Regions from separate parts of the Streptomyces sp. NPDC002054 genome, predicted to be linked through region 2. Evidence: riboswitches for the same ligand, from Rfam matches in the RefSeq annotation. Region 2 holds a riboswitch; the other holds the start of a gene.
What was found. A riboswitch is a leader RNA that binds a small molecule or an ion and turns the genes downstream of it on or off. The one in region 2 is predicted to bind guanidine.
Positions count from the first base shown of each region.

Region 1: linked by a shared signal. The riboswitch ahead of ABT123_RS25815 (Ohr family peroxiredoxin) and the one ahead of ABT123_RS14040 (DMT family transporter) in region 2 are both predicted to bind guanidine.

Region 1 covers NZ_JBEOXT010000030.1:74,895-82,441, reverse strand. Annotated here, with positions in the region: gene ABT123_RS25830 (SpoIIE family protein phosphatase) at 1-102, opposite strand, end outside; gene ABT123_RS25825 (LysR family transcriptional regulator) at 226-1,152, opposite strand; gene ABT123_RS25820 (aminotransferase class I/II-fold pyridoxal phosphate-dependent enzyme) at 1,234-2,712, shown strand; guanidine-III (ykkC-III) riboswitch at 2,763-2,826, shown strand; gene ABT123_RS25815 (Ohr family peroxiredoxin) at 2,907-3,350, shown strand; gene ABT123_RS25810 (hypothetical protein) at 3,347-3,766, shown strand; gene ABT123_RS25805 (endonuclease/exonuclease/phosphatase family protein) at 3,857-4,783, shown strand; gene ABT123_RS25800 (tetratricopeptide repeat protein) at 4,816-7,239, opposite strand; gene ABT123_RS25795 (hypothetical protein) at 7,355-7,547, opposite strand, start outside.
Region 2 covers NZ_JBEOXT010000012.1:191,583-199,129, forward strand. Annotated here, with positions in the region: gene ABT123_RS14025 (ABC transporter permease) at 1-265, opposite strand, end outside; gene ABT123_RS14030 (ABC transporter permease) at 381-1,208, opposite strand; gene ABT123_RS14035 (transglycosylase domain-containing protein) at 1,384-3,708, shown strand; gene ABT123_RS14040 (DMT family transporter) at 3,702-4,022, opposite strand; guanidine-III (ykkC-III) riboswitch at 4,054-4,118, opposite strand; gene ABT123_RS14045 (GroES family chaperonin) at 4,191-4,532, opposite strand; gene ABT123_RS14050 (DUF3618 domain-containing protein) at 4,556-4,906, opposite strand; gene bcp (thioredoxin-dependent thiol peroxidase) at 4,982-5,449, shown strand; gene ABT123_RS14060 (HNH endonuclease signature motif containing protein) at 5,619-6,149, shown strand; gene ABT123_RS14065 (HNH endonuclease) at 6,146-6,637, shown strand; tRNA gene ABT123_RS14070 (tRNA-Leu) at 6,689-6,763, shown strand; gene rdgB (RdgB/HAM1 family non-canonical purine NTP pyrophosphatase) at 6,819-7,421, opposite strand; gene ABT123_RS14080 (hypothetical protein) at 7,453-7,547, opposite strand, start outside.

The sequences.
Region 1 (7,547 bases), on a different contig from region 2:
CATGCCGATGGACGCGCCCGTGGCACGGACCACCTCGTCCAGGGCCGCCTCCAGTGGCCGCCGGCCCGACGGCTCGGCTCCGGCGGCAGGTACTTCCCGCACCTGCTCATCGTCTCCCACCGGGGGCGGTGAGCACCTCCGGCACCGGGATCGCCCCTTTGGCACGCCTGAGCCGCCCGTGTACCGCCCGGCCGGGGCACCGCCCGGCCGGGGCCCGCGATCGGATCAGCCTTCGCCGGGTGCACGCGACCACTGGGCCGTGATGTGAGCCGCCTGCCGGATCAGGGCCTTGACCAGGTCCTGTGCACTGGAGGCCGCCGTGGACCGCAGCACCGCGACGCTGATCTCGCGCGCCAGGTCCGGCCCTTCCAGGTCCAGTGGCCGTACGACGATGTCCTCGCGCGCCGCCCCGAGGGCCAGGCGGGGAACCAGCGCGATGCCGGTGCCCGCCGCGACGAAGCCCTGCACCACGGCGTAGTCGTCGGTGCGCATGATGTGCGCCGGCTCGAAGTCGTGCTGGGCGCAGGCCCAGGCCAGCAGCCGGTCGCAGGGGTCGCGGGGGTCGGCCGCGCCCACCCAGTCCTCGTCGCGCAGCTCCTGCAGGGGGACGCGGTCGAGGTGTGCGCAGCGGTGGCCCTGCGGCATGGCCAGCAGGAGGGGGTCCGTCAGCAGGGCATGGAGCTCGAAGTCGTCGCCGAGGTCGAGGTAGTCGTCCGGCTGGGAGAACACGAGCGCTGCCTGCAGCTCGCGTGAGCGCAGTCCCCGGAGCAGCACCGGCAGCTCTCCCTCGGTGAGGGAGACATGGACTCCCTGCTGGTGCAGGGCCTTCACGGCCGGCGGCAGGAGGAGCGCCCCGGCGGTGGGGAAGGTGCCGATGTGCAGGGTCCGGATGCCGCGCTCGGCCAGGCCGCGTACTTCGCGGTCCGCGAGCTGGAGCCGGGAGAGTACGGCTTCCGCGTGCGGCAGCAGTGTCTCCCCCAGCTCCGTGAGGACGGCGCCGCGCGGGCCCCGCTGCACCAGCCGGGCGCCGAAGTGCGCTTCGAGGGCCATCAGGTGGTGGGTGACCGTCGGCTGCGCATAGTGCAGCAGGCGGGCGGCGGCAGCGAGTGATCCCGCCTGGGAGATGGCCCGGAGAACCTGGAGGTGGCGCAGCTCAAGATATAGACAGCGTATGGAGATCCATCAAGGAATGACGCATTCCTCGATGGCTCCCCCGCTGCCACTCTGACTGGCGTGAACAGCAACACCTCTCCCCGGGGCGCCACGCAGTTGCGCGCCCCGTACGCAGAAGCGCTCCGCAGGCACGCCGGCCGGGGCTGGCTCCGCCTCAACGTCCCGGGGCACGCGGGTGACGGCGCGGGCTCCTCCCCGCTCGTCGAGACGTTCGGCCCCGATGCGGTACGGATGGACTTCCCTCCGCTCCTCGACGGGATAGACCTCGGCAAGGACACGCCGATGGACCATGCCCTGGCCCTGGCGGCCGAGGCCTGGGGCGCCCGGCGCACCTGGTTCCTCACCAACGGCGCCTCCCAGGGCAACCAGATCGCCTCTCTCGTGGCCCCGGCGCTCGGCGACACCCTCGTCGTTCAGCGCAGTGTGCACTCCAGCGTGATCGACGGACTTGTCCTCTCCGGCCTCAAGGCGGCATTCGTCCAGCCCTCGCTCGACGCGGAGCAGGGCATCGCACACGGCGTGACGGCCGCCGACCTCGCGGAGGCCCTCGCCCGGCATCCCGGTGCCGCGGCTGCGTACGTCGTCTCCCCGAGCTACTTCGGTGCGGTGGCCGACATCCGCGCGCTCGCCGATGTGGCCCATGCCGCCGGGGTGCCCCTGATCGTGGACGAAGCCTGGGGTTCGCACTTCGGCTTCCACCCCACGCTGCCCGCCGGCGCCCTGTCCCAGGGCGCGGACCTCGTGACCTCCAGTACGCACAAACTCGCCGGCAGCCTCACCCAGTCCGCCATGCTGCACCTGGGCCACGGCCCGTTCGCCGACAGGCTGGAGCCGCTGGTGGATCGGGCGTTCCGGCTCGTCCAGTCCACCAGCGCGAGCGCGCTGCTGATGGCCTCGCTCGACCTCGCACGGATGGCCCTGGTGGCCGGGCGGGATGCCGTCGGGGGTTCCGTCGAGACCGCCGACAAGATGCGGGGGAGGATCCGCGCGCTCGGCCGCTTCGCCGTCGTCAGCGACACCTTCGACCGCTTCCCCGACATCGTGGCGGCCGACCCCCTGCGGATCGCCATCGACACCCGCGCCGGGGGGATCGCCGGGCACGAGGCCCGGCGGCGGCTGCACCGGGACCATCAGGTCATGGTCGAGGTCGCCACCGATTCGGCGGTGGTCGCGGTGGTCGGAGCCGGTGCGGCACCGGACTGCGACCGGTTCATCGAGGCGCTACACACCCTGCCGTCGCCGGCCGACGGCGGTTCCGGAGGTCCGGTACGGCTGTCCCTGCCGCAACCCGGGCCCGCGCGGCTGACCGCACGCGAGGCGTTTCTGAGCCCTGCCCGGGTGCTGCCCGCGGCAGCGGCGGTCGGGCGGATCTCCGCGGACACGCTGGCCGCGTACCCGCCCGGTATCCCCAACATCCTGCCGGGCGAGGTCATCACCGCCGAGACGGTCCGCTTTCTCCAGCACACCGCGACCGCACCGAACGGCCATGTCCGCGGTGCGCTCGACCCGGGAGTCACCCGGCTGCGCGTCGTTGCCTGAAGCCCCGCATCCGGCCCGGGGGGCAGGGGCGGGGCCGGTGCTACAGTGGCCGCGGCCGGGCTGTCCCGGCCCCGGACGAGATGCGCCGTACCCGGTTACGCACGACGACGCGCACGAACCTCTCGATCGAGAGGTTTCGTAGCGGTCTGCACCATCCCGGCAGGCCGTGTCGCCGAGCGGATGGACCCGTACACATGACCGTGCAACTGACCCGGACCCTCTACACCACCGCCGCACACGCCAGCGGAGGCCGGACGGGCACGGTGGCCACGGACGACGGCCGCCTGAATCTCGAACTGGCCCCGCCGCGCAAGAAGACGCCGACGGCCACCAACCCCGAGCAACTGTTCGCCGCGGGCTACGCCGCATGCTTCACCTCCGCCCTCGCCGAGGTGGCCGACGAGTTCGGGGTCGACACGGCCGCCGCCCAGGTCACCTGCCAGGTCCAACTCGGCACCACGGACACGCCGGCGGGCTACGGCCTGGCCGTGACACTCACGGTTGCCGTCCCCGGCCGGACTGCCGCCGAACTGGAGCCGCTGCTACACCGGGCAGACGCCACATGCCCCTACTCCCAGGCGGTCCGGGGCAACATCCCCCTGACGCTGGTGGCTATCGACGGAACCACGGCGCAGTGACGAAACCGCGCACGGGGATAGCCCCTCCGGCCCGCGGCGCATGGCTGCGGCGCGGGATCAGCCGCAATGGTGGCCCGCTGCTGGAGGAGCAAGAGGCCATCTGGCTGCAGGCGGGCCATCACTATGCGGACAGCCGGGGCTTCGCGGGCACCACCTCCTTCGACGGCCATGAGGTCCGCTTCCACCACGTGGTCGGTGAGCCCGGCGAGGACGTGGGCTGCCTGCGCCGGGACGGCGAGAACCTGGTCGAATCGGGTGCGAACCCCGACGGCTCCACCTTCCTGGAGATCTGGATGCCGATGCCGGACGCCTCCGGCCAGACCGGCTCCTGGACCGCCGCCGGATGCCAGGTCGTACGAGTCGGTCCGCACCTGGTGTACGTGGACGCCGAAACGAGCGCGTACCTGCGGATGTAGCCCGGCTGGTTGAGCCGCACCGCGCAGGGCGGGCACCCGGCACCGGGCGGATCACGGGTGGCAGAGGCGCCCGCGGGAAGCATCACGGGTGTGCGCCGAACCCCTGCCACCCTGGCCGTCCTGCCCGCCCTCGCCGTCCTCGCCACCGCGTTCTCCGCCCTCGTCCTGCCCGGGCCACCCGCCGCCGCAGCCCCTGCCACCGAAGCTCCCACCGCTGCCGGAACGGTCCAGCTGACCAGCTACAACATCTGCGGCAACATGTGCTCCCGCCCTCCGTACGACCCGGCGCGCCGCATCGCGGCCGTGGCCGCCGAGGCCGATCCCGGAGGCTGGGGTGCCGACCAGCTGTTCCTCCAGGAGGTGTGCGAACACCAGTACCGCGCCCTCCTCGACCGGCTGGGCCCGCTCGGCTACGCCGGGTTCCACTCCGCCACCCTTCCGGCCGGGAACCCGGCCATCTGCGAGGGCCACGCGTACGGGAACGCCGTTCTCGTACGCGGTCCGGTCTCGGCGACGGCCGCACTCGACCTGACGGTAGGGGGCGAACGCGAGCCCATCACGGTGCCCTGCGCCCTGACTTCCCTGGCGGACCGGCCCACCTGGTCCTGCTCGGTACACCTCTACTGGGACGACGGCACCCTCGCGGTGCCGGAAGCGGACCGGCTGGCGGCGCAGGCCCGCCAGTGGCTGGACGACGGATTCACGGTCGTCCTGGGCGGGGACTTCAATCACTCCCCACGCACCGCCACGCTGTCGCGCTTCTACCGACCGGAGCGGGGGGACGGCGCCGACGGGTCCTTCATCGAGGCCGACGAGAGCGACCCGGAGTTCTTCGACCCCGCCGTCTGCCCACCCGCCGTGTCGGCATGCCGGTCGGGCGAGGCGACCTTCGGCGCGAAGAAGCTCGACTACGTCTTCCTCAGCGCCCCGCACTTTCGAGCGGTGAGCGCCGACGCCTTCCCCCTCGACACGGCGGTCTCGGACCACAACCTGCTGCGCGTCTCGGCCACCACCTGACGGGGCCACCACGGCCAGGCCGACGCGAATGGTCAAGTTCTGAGTCTGGCAGCCTCCGCATGGGCCGCGGCAGCCTGTTCGCCGACCGTGGCGGACTCCTCCTGTCGTCCTACGGCAGACAACCGGTCGCCGAGAGCCTGCAACGAGACGGCGAGCTGGTACTGGAAGGCGACGGGGTTGCTCTTGGCCAGTCGGCGGTTGATCGCCACTGCCTCCTCGGCGGGTTCCAGGGCGTCTTCAGGCCGGCCCAGGCGGGCCAGGTGGTTGCTGAGGTTGCCCAGTTGCCGCGCCAGGCCTGGGAGATGTGCGTGCGGGTCGTCCTCGGCCAGCAACCGGTACATGCCGGCGGACGCCTTGGTCGGGGGCAGCGCCTCCTCCTGTCGGCCCATGCCGAGGAGGCAGGTGCCCAGGTTGCCCATGGCCTGCGCCGCCGAGGAGAGGTACTCGAGACCGTTGCTCCGGGCCAGCAATTCGACGAACAGTTCAACAGCTTCCGCGGTGGCGTCCAGGGTCTCCTCTCGTCGGCCGGTGGCCCACAGCCAGGTGCCGAGGTTGAGCAGAGAGTTCGCCAGGCCGGGCACGTACCCCGGGTTGGCCTCGGCCAGCCGTCGGTTGGCCGACACTGACTCCCTGGCCGCTGCCAGGCCTTCTTCCCGTCGGCCCTGGTCGAACAGGAAGAGGCCCAGGTTGTGCAGCGAGCCCGCCAGGTTGGGCAGGTAGGCGGCGTCGGCCTCGGCCAGCCCCCGGTACAAGCGGGCGGCCTCCTCGCCGGCGGCCAACGCTTCGCCATAGTGGCCTGCGGCACCGCGGCGATTGCTCAGCCTCGTGTACAGCCGCGCGCGTCGGGCGGAATCGGTGGTGCCGGTCAGGTGATGAGCGGCCAAGCGCTCGGCCACCGCCAGGATCCCGATGTCGAGGTCGACATGGCGCCCGTCTGGCATGACCTCCCAGACGGCCTCGAGTACGTGCAGGAGGTCACCGTCGAGGGCGTCCTGGGACATCCCCGGGACGGGTGGGCTTGTCGAACCGATCTGTGCCAGTGTGGTCAGTGCGGCCGACCCCGCCTCCAGGACGAGTCGCGGATCGGACAGCACCACCGGGTACAGGTGTCCCCGGCCGACATGGGGCCAGCGGGCCGCGGCGGCGGCGAGGAACGAGACCGCCCGGCGGACCCACCTCGGCACGGTCCCGTCGTGGCTGCGATGGAGCAGGACGGGAGTGCTCACGCTCGCCCATTCGTCCGACGGATACCCGGTGATCCGACTTCCCGGCAGCATGAGCGCGAGGAAGTCCTCGGCCAGTCGGTCGGGTAACAGAGGCGCCAGTGCGTGGGTCCGGCCGGGGTCGGTGGGCGGGTAGCAGAGGGTGTGGTCGGCGAGGATCTGCTCGGCAGGAAGCCCGGGCAGGAGCCTTTCGAGGATGGAGCGGGCGGTCTCCCGGTCGGTGGCCCCGGTGAGGCTCGCCGTGAACACCGCTCGCGCCATCACCGTGTCGGGTGTGCGGAAATCGAGGCCGCCGCCGGTGTTCTCGTAGAGCTGCCGCCAGTGCTCGTGCTCTCGGTCCAACAGGTAGAGGGTGAGGCCGACCATGTCGGCGGGCGGGCGACGCCCGTATGCTGCAGCGTCCACGGTGACCAGTGCGGCCATGTGCACCGCCAGTGTCAGCGCGAACTCCGGGTGGCCCAGTTGTTCCGGGGGTGCGATCGCTCCAGGGTCGGATATCCGAGGGTAGTGGCGGGCGAAGCAGTCTCGCGCGGCGGTGAACATCCGGTTGCGGCTGTGGCCGTCATCAGGAAGCGGCGGCACCTGCTGGTCGGAGGTGTCGATGGGCACGCGGAGCCGGTTGAGCCTGCCGCGCAGGGCCGGCCAGCCGATGGCCGACCGGCCGATAAGCAGGATGCGCGCCCGCACCGGTTGGTGCAGCAGCCGGTTCTGGAACAGCCAGCTCAAATCCGACAAGGGCCATCGGTCTGCGTAGTCGACCAGCAGCAGCACTCCCTCATGCCCGCCCAGGCGGAGGTCCTGGCTGCCTTCCGCGGGAGGGTGGGTTTCGGTACTGTGCACGGCGTCCACGACCCTCCACCCGGCGGACTGCGACATGGCGGCGAGCCGGGCCGCCAGGCGGGTCTTGCCCTGGCCGCCCTCGCCATGCAGCCATCGCACCGCCAGCCGTGCACCGGAGTCCCGCCAGGTGGTCAGCGCGTCGAGTTCGGCGTGGCGTCCGGTGAAGTCGACCACCTCGGCGCGCGCGTCGAGCATCCGGCTGGGCTGGGCTCGCAGCCACTGCGCGTCCGATCCGGTTACTCGGCGGTGCTCGAACAACAGGTACACGGGGGTGCCGTCGCCGAAGACGTGTATGTCCGCACCGACTGCGCCGTAGGCGTGCCCGCCCTGTGCATGCACCACCTGTTGGACCGCGCTCGGCAGGTGCGGACTGCCGCCGCCCGCCGCGGTCACCGGGACACGCCCTGTCCGTTGCGGCCGTGTTCTGGTGCTACCGGTGCCTGCACCCGCCCCACGATTTCCGCGTTGACCTCGCCGCCTGTGGGCGACTCCATCCCCCACTCCGACATCAGCCTTCATCGCCCTCTGGCTTCGCCTCGCCGACGCTTGGAGCGTCCGGGCGGCGAGCCGGAGCTTCAGCGGAAGGCGTGGGGTGGTGATGGTGAACGATCACGCTGCCGTGCAGTGCACCGTAGGCGCTCGCGTGATCGGAGGCGGTGACGTTCTGGACCGATGATCGCTCCGGGCCGGGAAGCGCGGCT
Region 2 (7,547 bases):
CGAGCAGCAGGTCGGCCAGGCCCAGCGAGGCCGAGCAGGACCCGTACAACAGGGCGATCTCGGGCAGCGAGAACCCGCCCAGTGCGTCCACGTGCCGGAACATGATGTAGATGCCGATGAAGTCGAGGAGCGTGACCGCGGCGTTCCCGAAGGTCGCCAGCAGGAAGGACGTCCGGTACGTCATCGTCGCCCGGATCCACATCGCCACGATCAGCCCGTAGCCGCGCAGCCCTTCCACCGCGCGGTTGCGCCGCGGCACCTCCATCGGCCGTCGCGGATCCGGCACCCATGCCGATGGCGATGCCGATTCCGATGCCGCCGCTGATGCCGATGCCGGCCCGCCGGCGGTCTGCGACGCCCCGACCGTCCCCACGCGCGCCTCAGCCACCCTGGACCACCACCTTCCGCGTCGCGACCGACTGCACCAGCCGCCCGGCCCCCAACAGGACGACCGCCCAGCCGAGCTGGAAGCCCAGCGCCCCGGCCGCGCTCCCCGCCCCGGAGTGCTTGCCCAGCAGCACGTCCAGGGGCACCTGGAGCATCGCCGCCCAGGGCAGCGCCCGGACCAACTCCCCGAACCCGCCCGGGAACACCGACAGCGGCAGCACCATCCCGGAGAAGAAGATGCAGACCACGGTGGCCATCAGATTGACGCCCTGCCCGTCCAGCAGCCAGAACGCGGCCAACCCGAGCAGGTAGCGCAGCGCGAAGCTCACCACCAGCGCGAGCAGTACGGACACCACGAACAGCAGCCACCGCAACGGGTCGCCGGGCAGCGCCAGCCGGAAGGCGAGCGCCCCGACGGCCAGCGGCACCACCCCGCGGCCCAGCAACTGGAAGGCGGCACGGCCGAGATCGGCGGCCAGCCACCACATCTGGAGGTCGGCGGGCCGGTACAGGTCGACCGCGATGTCCCCGGTCCGGATCCGCTCCTGGACCTCCTCCTGGAAGCCGCCGCCGATGAGCGCGCCGGCAGCGAGCAGCGACTGGCTCACCCAGACGAAGGTGAGCGCCTCCGCCTGGTCGTAGCCGCCGAGGTCGGGGCGCTCCGCCCAGAGCGCTATGTACGTGTACGCGACGATGAAACCGAAGACGGTGTTGGTGAACACCCCCGCCGCGGTCGCGGTCCCGTAGGTGGCGAAGCGACGGAATCCCCCGGCCGCCACGGCCGGGTACAGCGAAGCTGCCGGACGCACTGTCAGGCGCACCGTTTCTCTCCCAACTCCTGCGTCGTTCCCACTTCGGCGAAAGCGCGCGAGCTTAGTGCGGAGGGGCGAGCCACGCGACCGATTTACGCCCGGCCGGAGCGGAACCACTCGCTCTCGGGTAGACACCACTAGGTACAGACATGGATATTTCGTGCGGCGCCGAGGAGTCCCGGAGATGAGCGACCAGTCACCACCGCCGGCCTGGTCTCCTCGCGACCCGGACACCACCCCAGGCCGGCCACAGACCAACCGGGAGAGAAGGCAGCAGAAGAAGAGGGAGCGGAAGCGGACCGGCTGGCGCCGGCTGTTCCCCACCTGGCGCATGCTGCTGGGCGCGGTCCTGCTCTTCGCCCTGCTCCTCGGCGGCGCCCTGATCGCCGGCTACCGGCTGGTCGACATCCCGCCCGCCAATGCCGCCGCCACCGCCCAGTCCAACGTCTACCTCTACGCCGACGGTTCACCCCTCGCCCGCGACGGCGAGATCAACCGCCAGAACGTGGCGCTCGCCCAGGTCCCGCGGACCGTCCAGGAGGCCGTACTCGCCGCCGAGGACCGGGACTTCCACTCCGAGCGGGCCGTGGACCCCAAGGCGATGCTCCGCGCCGCCTGGAACACGGCGACCGGCAAAGGCAGACAGTCCGGATCGACCATCACCCAGCAGTATGTGAAGAACTACTACCTGGGCCAGGAACAGACGATCAGCCGCAAGGTCAACGAGTTCTTCATCGCCGTCAAACTCGGCCGCGAGAAATCGAAGGACTACATCCTCGAGGGGTACCTGAACACCAGTTACTTCGGCCGGAACGCGTACGGGATCCAGGCCGCCGCCCAGGCGTACTACGGCAAGGACGTCGGCAGACTCACCACCGCCGAGGGCGCCTACCTCGCCACCCTCCTCAACTCCCCCTCCGCCTTCGACGTGGTCACCCACCCGCAGAGCCGCGGCCGGGCCCTGGCCCGCTGGAACTACGTACTCGACGGCATGGTCAAACAACAGTGGCTGACCCCGGCCGAACGCGCGGCGGCCCGGTTCCCCGAACCGCAGCAGGCCCGGCCGGCCTCGGGCCTGTCCGGGCAGCGCGGCTACCTGGTGGAAGCCGTGAAGGACCACATCACCGGCAACAAGATCCTCGACGAGACCACCCTCGCCGAGGGCGGCTACCGGATCACCACCACCATCGACAAGCACCGCCAGACCGCCTTCGTCGACGCCGTGGACGACAGACTGACGAGCAAACTGGCGCCGCAGACCCGGCCCGCGGACCGGCTGGTCCGGGCCGGCGGCGCGTCCATCGACCCCGCCACCGGAAAGGTGGTCGCCCTCTACGGCGGCATCGACTACACCCGGCAGTACGTCAACAACGCCACCCGGCACGACTACCAGGTCGCCTCCGCCTTCAAGCCGTTCGTGTTCGCCTCCGCCGTGGAGAACGACTCCCGCACCCAGGACGGCCGGCCCATCACCCCCAACACCCTCTACAACGGGGACAACAAACGGCCCGTCACCGGCAGCAGGATCCACTACGCCCCCGAGAACGAGGGACAGGACTCCTACGGGGACATCACCGTCAGCACCGCCACCGACCTCTCCGTCAACGCCGTCTTCGCGCAGATGGCCGTGGACGTGGGCACCCTCAAGGTCAAGGACACCGCGATCGCCCTCGGCATCCCGGCGAACACCCCCAACTTCGACCCGGGCCCCGCCATGGCACTGGGCACCATGCAGGCATCCGTCCTCGACATGGCGCAGGCGTACGCGACGCTGGCCGACCACGGCCGGTACACCCCGTACACCCTGGTCGAGAAGATCACCAAGGGCGGGGACGACATCGGACTGCCGAACCGGGACCCGCACCAGGCCATCAGCCGGGAGGCGGCCGACACGACCACCTCGATGCTGGTCAGCGTCGTGGACAACGGCACCGGCACGGCCGCGCTGGCCGCCGGCCACCCGGCCGCCGGCAAGACCGGCACCGGCGAGCTGGACCGCTCGGCGTGGTTCGCCGCCTACACCCCGGACCTGGTGACCGTGGTCGCGATGATGGGCCAGGACCCGGACACCGGAACCCTGCAATCCCTGTACGGGGCCCTCGGCGAGGCCCGGATCAGCGGGGGCGGCTACCCGGCCCGGATCTGGGCGGCGTACACGAAGGCGGCGCTGGAAGGCTCGGACCCCGTCGACTTCGACCTAGAACTCCAGCCGGGCGCCGACCGGCCCCTTCCCCCGCCACCCCCGCACGCCCGGCCACCACGCCCGGACCGCCCGCCGGCTCCGGCCCCGACGACCGGTATCGGCGAGCCCCGGGGCGGGCAGCTGAACGGAAGCCCGGCCAACGGCGGCCAGACGAACGGGGGTCAGACGGACGAGGGCACGAGGGACGAGGGCCAGCCGGAAGAAGGCCAGACGGAAGAAGGCCAGGCCCCGGGCGGTACGACGACCACCGGGGGCCCGGCCCAACCGGATGAGGATCCGGGTGAGGATCCGGGTGCAGATCAGTGACCCGAGGTCGCCTTCAGCCCCACCACCGCGACCAGCAGCAGACTGATGAAGAAGATCCGCGCGGCGGTCACCGGCTCACCGAGCACCACCATGCCCAGGATCGCCGCCCCGGCCGCGCCGATGCCGACCCAGACCCCGTACGCCGTACCGATCGGCAGGGTCTTCGCGGCCATCGACAGCAGCACCATGCTCGCGACGATGCCGGCACCGGTGAACACGCTCGGCCAGAGCCGGGTGAACCCCTCGGTGAACTTCATGCCGATCGACCAGCCGACTTCGATCAGACCGGCGAGCAGCAGCAGAACCCAGGCCATGACAGGAACCTCCGAGACGGGAGCAGTACGGGCTGCGTCGTCTTGTCCTGACCCGGTACGGCGCGTCTCGTCGGGTTCTCCCCCACCGTAGCAAAGAACAGGCAAAAGGGCTGGTGACGGTCATCACCAGCCCTTTTCGGACATCTGTCAGGTCGGGCCCAGGCCGGGCTACAGGTACAGCCCGGTGGAGTCCTCGGACCCCTCCAGCCGCTCCGCGGCCACCGCGTGCAGGTCCCGCTCGCGCATGAGGACGTACGTCGCGCCCCGCACCTCGACCTCGGCCCGGTCCTCGGGGTCGTAGAGCACCCGGTCACCGGGCTCCACGGTCCGGACGTTCTGCCCGACCGCAACCACCGCGGCCCAGGCCAGCCGCTTGCCCACCGCGGCCGTGGCCGGAATGAGGATGCCACCGCCGGAGCGGCGCTCACCCTCGGGCGAATCGGACCGCACGAGCACCCGGTCGTGCAGCATGCGGATGGGCAGCTTGTCGTGGTTGTGGTTCTCGCTCACGTCTGTGAACCTACCCGCCCGGATCAGCCGCGCTTGCGGCGGGCCGACACCGCCAGCAGCCCGACCACCCCGACGGCGAGCAGGGCAACCGGCACGATCCGCTCGAGCCGCGGCTCGCCGGTTTCGGTGCGCAGCCCGCCCTTGACCTCCGCGACCAGGCGGTTCACGGTGCCGAGGGCCCGGCCGGCGGCATGGTCCACATGCGAGGCGACCTTGGCCTTGGCATCCCCGATGATCGTCTTCGGGTGCACGCGCACGCCGATCTCGTCGAGCGTCTCGGCGAGCTGCTCGCGCCGGCGGACGATGTCCGCCTCGATCTGCGCTGGGGTCCTGACGTCCGACACCGCGCTGCCTCCGTGGTCGTCTGTGGGCATGGTCCTGGTCCTTCATGGACAGTCTGTCAGCTTAGTCTCGTCGGGTACTGATCCCCTCCCGAGGAGACTGTGAACATGAGCGAGCGACTCCAGCCCGGCGACCCCGCCCCGGCCTTCACCCTGCCCGACGCGGACGGCAACGAGATCTCGCTCGCCGACCACCTCGGCCGCAAGGTGATCGTCTACTTCTACCCGGCCGCGCTGACTCCGGGCTGCACGAAGCAGGCCTGCGACTTCACGGACAACCTGGAGGTGCTGGCGACGGCTGGCTACGACGTGATCGGTGTCTCCCCGGACAAGTCGGAGAAGCTGGCGAAGTTCCGCGAGAAGGAGCACCTGAAGGTCACGCTGGTCGGCGACCCGGAGAAGGAGGTCCTGGAGGCGTACGGCGCGTACGGCGAGAAGAAGCTGTACGGCAAGACGGTGACGGGTGTCATCCGCTCCACGGTGATCGTGGACGAGGAGGGCAAGGTCGAGCGCGCGCTGTACAACGTCAAGGCGACGGGCCACGTAGCCAAGATCATCAAGGACCTGGGCATCTGACCCCGGCCCCGCCTTCCCATGGAACGGCCCGCACCGAACCGGTGCGGGCCGTTCCGTATCGGACGACACACGAGAACGGCTCGCAGAGGCGGCGGGGTCGTCGCGGACGCTGAGCGAGGCGCTGGAGAGGCTGGGGGTGGACCCGCGGGGCGGGTCGCGGAGGCGATACGTGCATGACCGCATGCGGAAGCTCGGGGTCGTTACCTCCCACTTCGAACGGGAGGGGGTGAAGTGGACGAAGGAGATCCTCGAAGAGGCCGTGGCCGGCTCCCGCAACATGTACGAGGTGCTGCACCACCTCGGCTTGGACGCCGTGGGCGGCCATCACGCCCACATCAGCCGCAAGGTGAAGGCGTTCGGGATCGACACCAGCCACTTCACCGGACCGACCCGGACGGAGCGGACGCGGAACAACGGCCGTCGCCGCGCCCCCGAGGAGATCCTCCGCGACGACCGTTCCCCGCAAGCCGCGAGGACGCCGAACTCCCGACTGAGGCGCGCCCTCCTGGAGGTCGGGACCAAAGAGTGCTGCGCCTTCTGCGGCATCGAGGCGGTCTGGCAGGGCGATCCGCCCCCCTTGGAGGTGGACCACATCGACGGCGACTGGCGCAACAACCGGCGGGAGAACCTGCGGTTCCTCTGCCCCAACTGCCACTCGACGACGGACACCTACCGAGGCCGGGGCAAGGGCCGGCGATGACCACCGCCAAACGGCTCCCCCGGCCGACGGCAGCGGAACTCCGGCGCGCGGTGGACACGTCGAGTTCCTTCGCGGAGGCGCTTCGGCGCCTCAGGCGGCCGGACAATCACCACCAGCGCGCGTACCTACGGAGATGGGTCACGGACGAGGGGATCAGCACCGCTCACTTCCTGGGCCAAGCCCACCAGCGCGGCAAGCCGTCGCCCACCGCCAAGACGCCGGACGAGGTGCTCATCCACCACGACAGGCAGCGGCGAACCAGCACAAAGACGCTGCGCCGGGCGCTGCGTGCGATCGGCGTGCCCGAGCGCTGCGACCGGTGCGGGACCCCGCCCGAGTGGTGCGGACGCTCCATGACCCTGGAGATCGACCACGTCAACGGTGACTGGAGCGACGACCGTCGGGAAAACCTCCGACTACTGTGCCCCAACTGCCATGCAACCACGAGCACCTGGTGCCGTGGCGGCACCCGTCAGCGCCAGGGTTGAGGTCTTCGTGCCACCTCCTCCCCACGACCGTTACAGTAGGCGGGCAGCATTGGGCCCGTACCCCAGCTGGCCAGAGGGCGCCGGTTTAGGTCCGGTGTGTCGTGGGTTCGAGTCCCACCGGGCCCACATTGAAGGCCGGTCACGCTCGATGAGAGTGTGACCGGCCTTCGTGTACGGGGCCTCAGCCGAGGAGCTCCCGGACCACCGGGACCAGGGCGCGGAAGGCCTTGCCGCGGTGGGAGATCGCATTCTTCTCCGCCGCCGACATTTCCGCGCACGTCCGCGCCTCCCCCTCCGGCTGGAGGATCGGGTCGTACCCGAAGCCGCCCGAGCCCGCCGGGGTGTGGCGGAGGGTGCCCAGGAGGCGGCCCTCGACCACGCGTTCCGTGCCGTCCGGGAGGGCGAGGGCTGCGGCGCAGGCGAAGTGGGCGCCGCGGTGGGGGGTCTCGATGTCGGAGAGCTGGGCCAGCAGCAGCGACAGGTTCGCGGCGTCGTCGCCGTGGCGGCCGGCCCAGCGGGCCGAGAAGATGCCGGGGGCGCCGTTCAGGACGTCCACGCAGAGCCCGGAGTCGTCGGCGACGGCCGGCAGGCCGGTGGCCTGGGCGAGGGCGTGCGCCTTCAGCAGGGCGTTCTCCGCGAAGGTGACGCCGGTTTCCTTGACGTCCGGGATCTCGGGGTAGGCGTCCGCGCCGACCAGCTCGTGCGGCAGGCCGGCGTCGGACAGGATGGCGCGGAGCTCGGTGACTTTGCCCGCGTTGCGGGTCGCGAGGATCAGGCGGGTCATGGTCACCGATTATCCAGGGTCGAGGCCGGGGTCAGGGGGTGCAGACCTTGGAGAGCTCGGCGGCGGCATCCGCGACGGGCTTGATGTCCGGGGTGGCGTCGCCCTGTTCGATGGCGGTGCGGACGT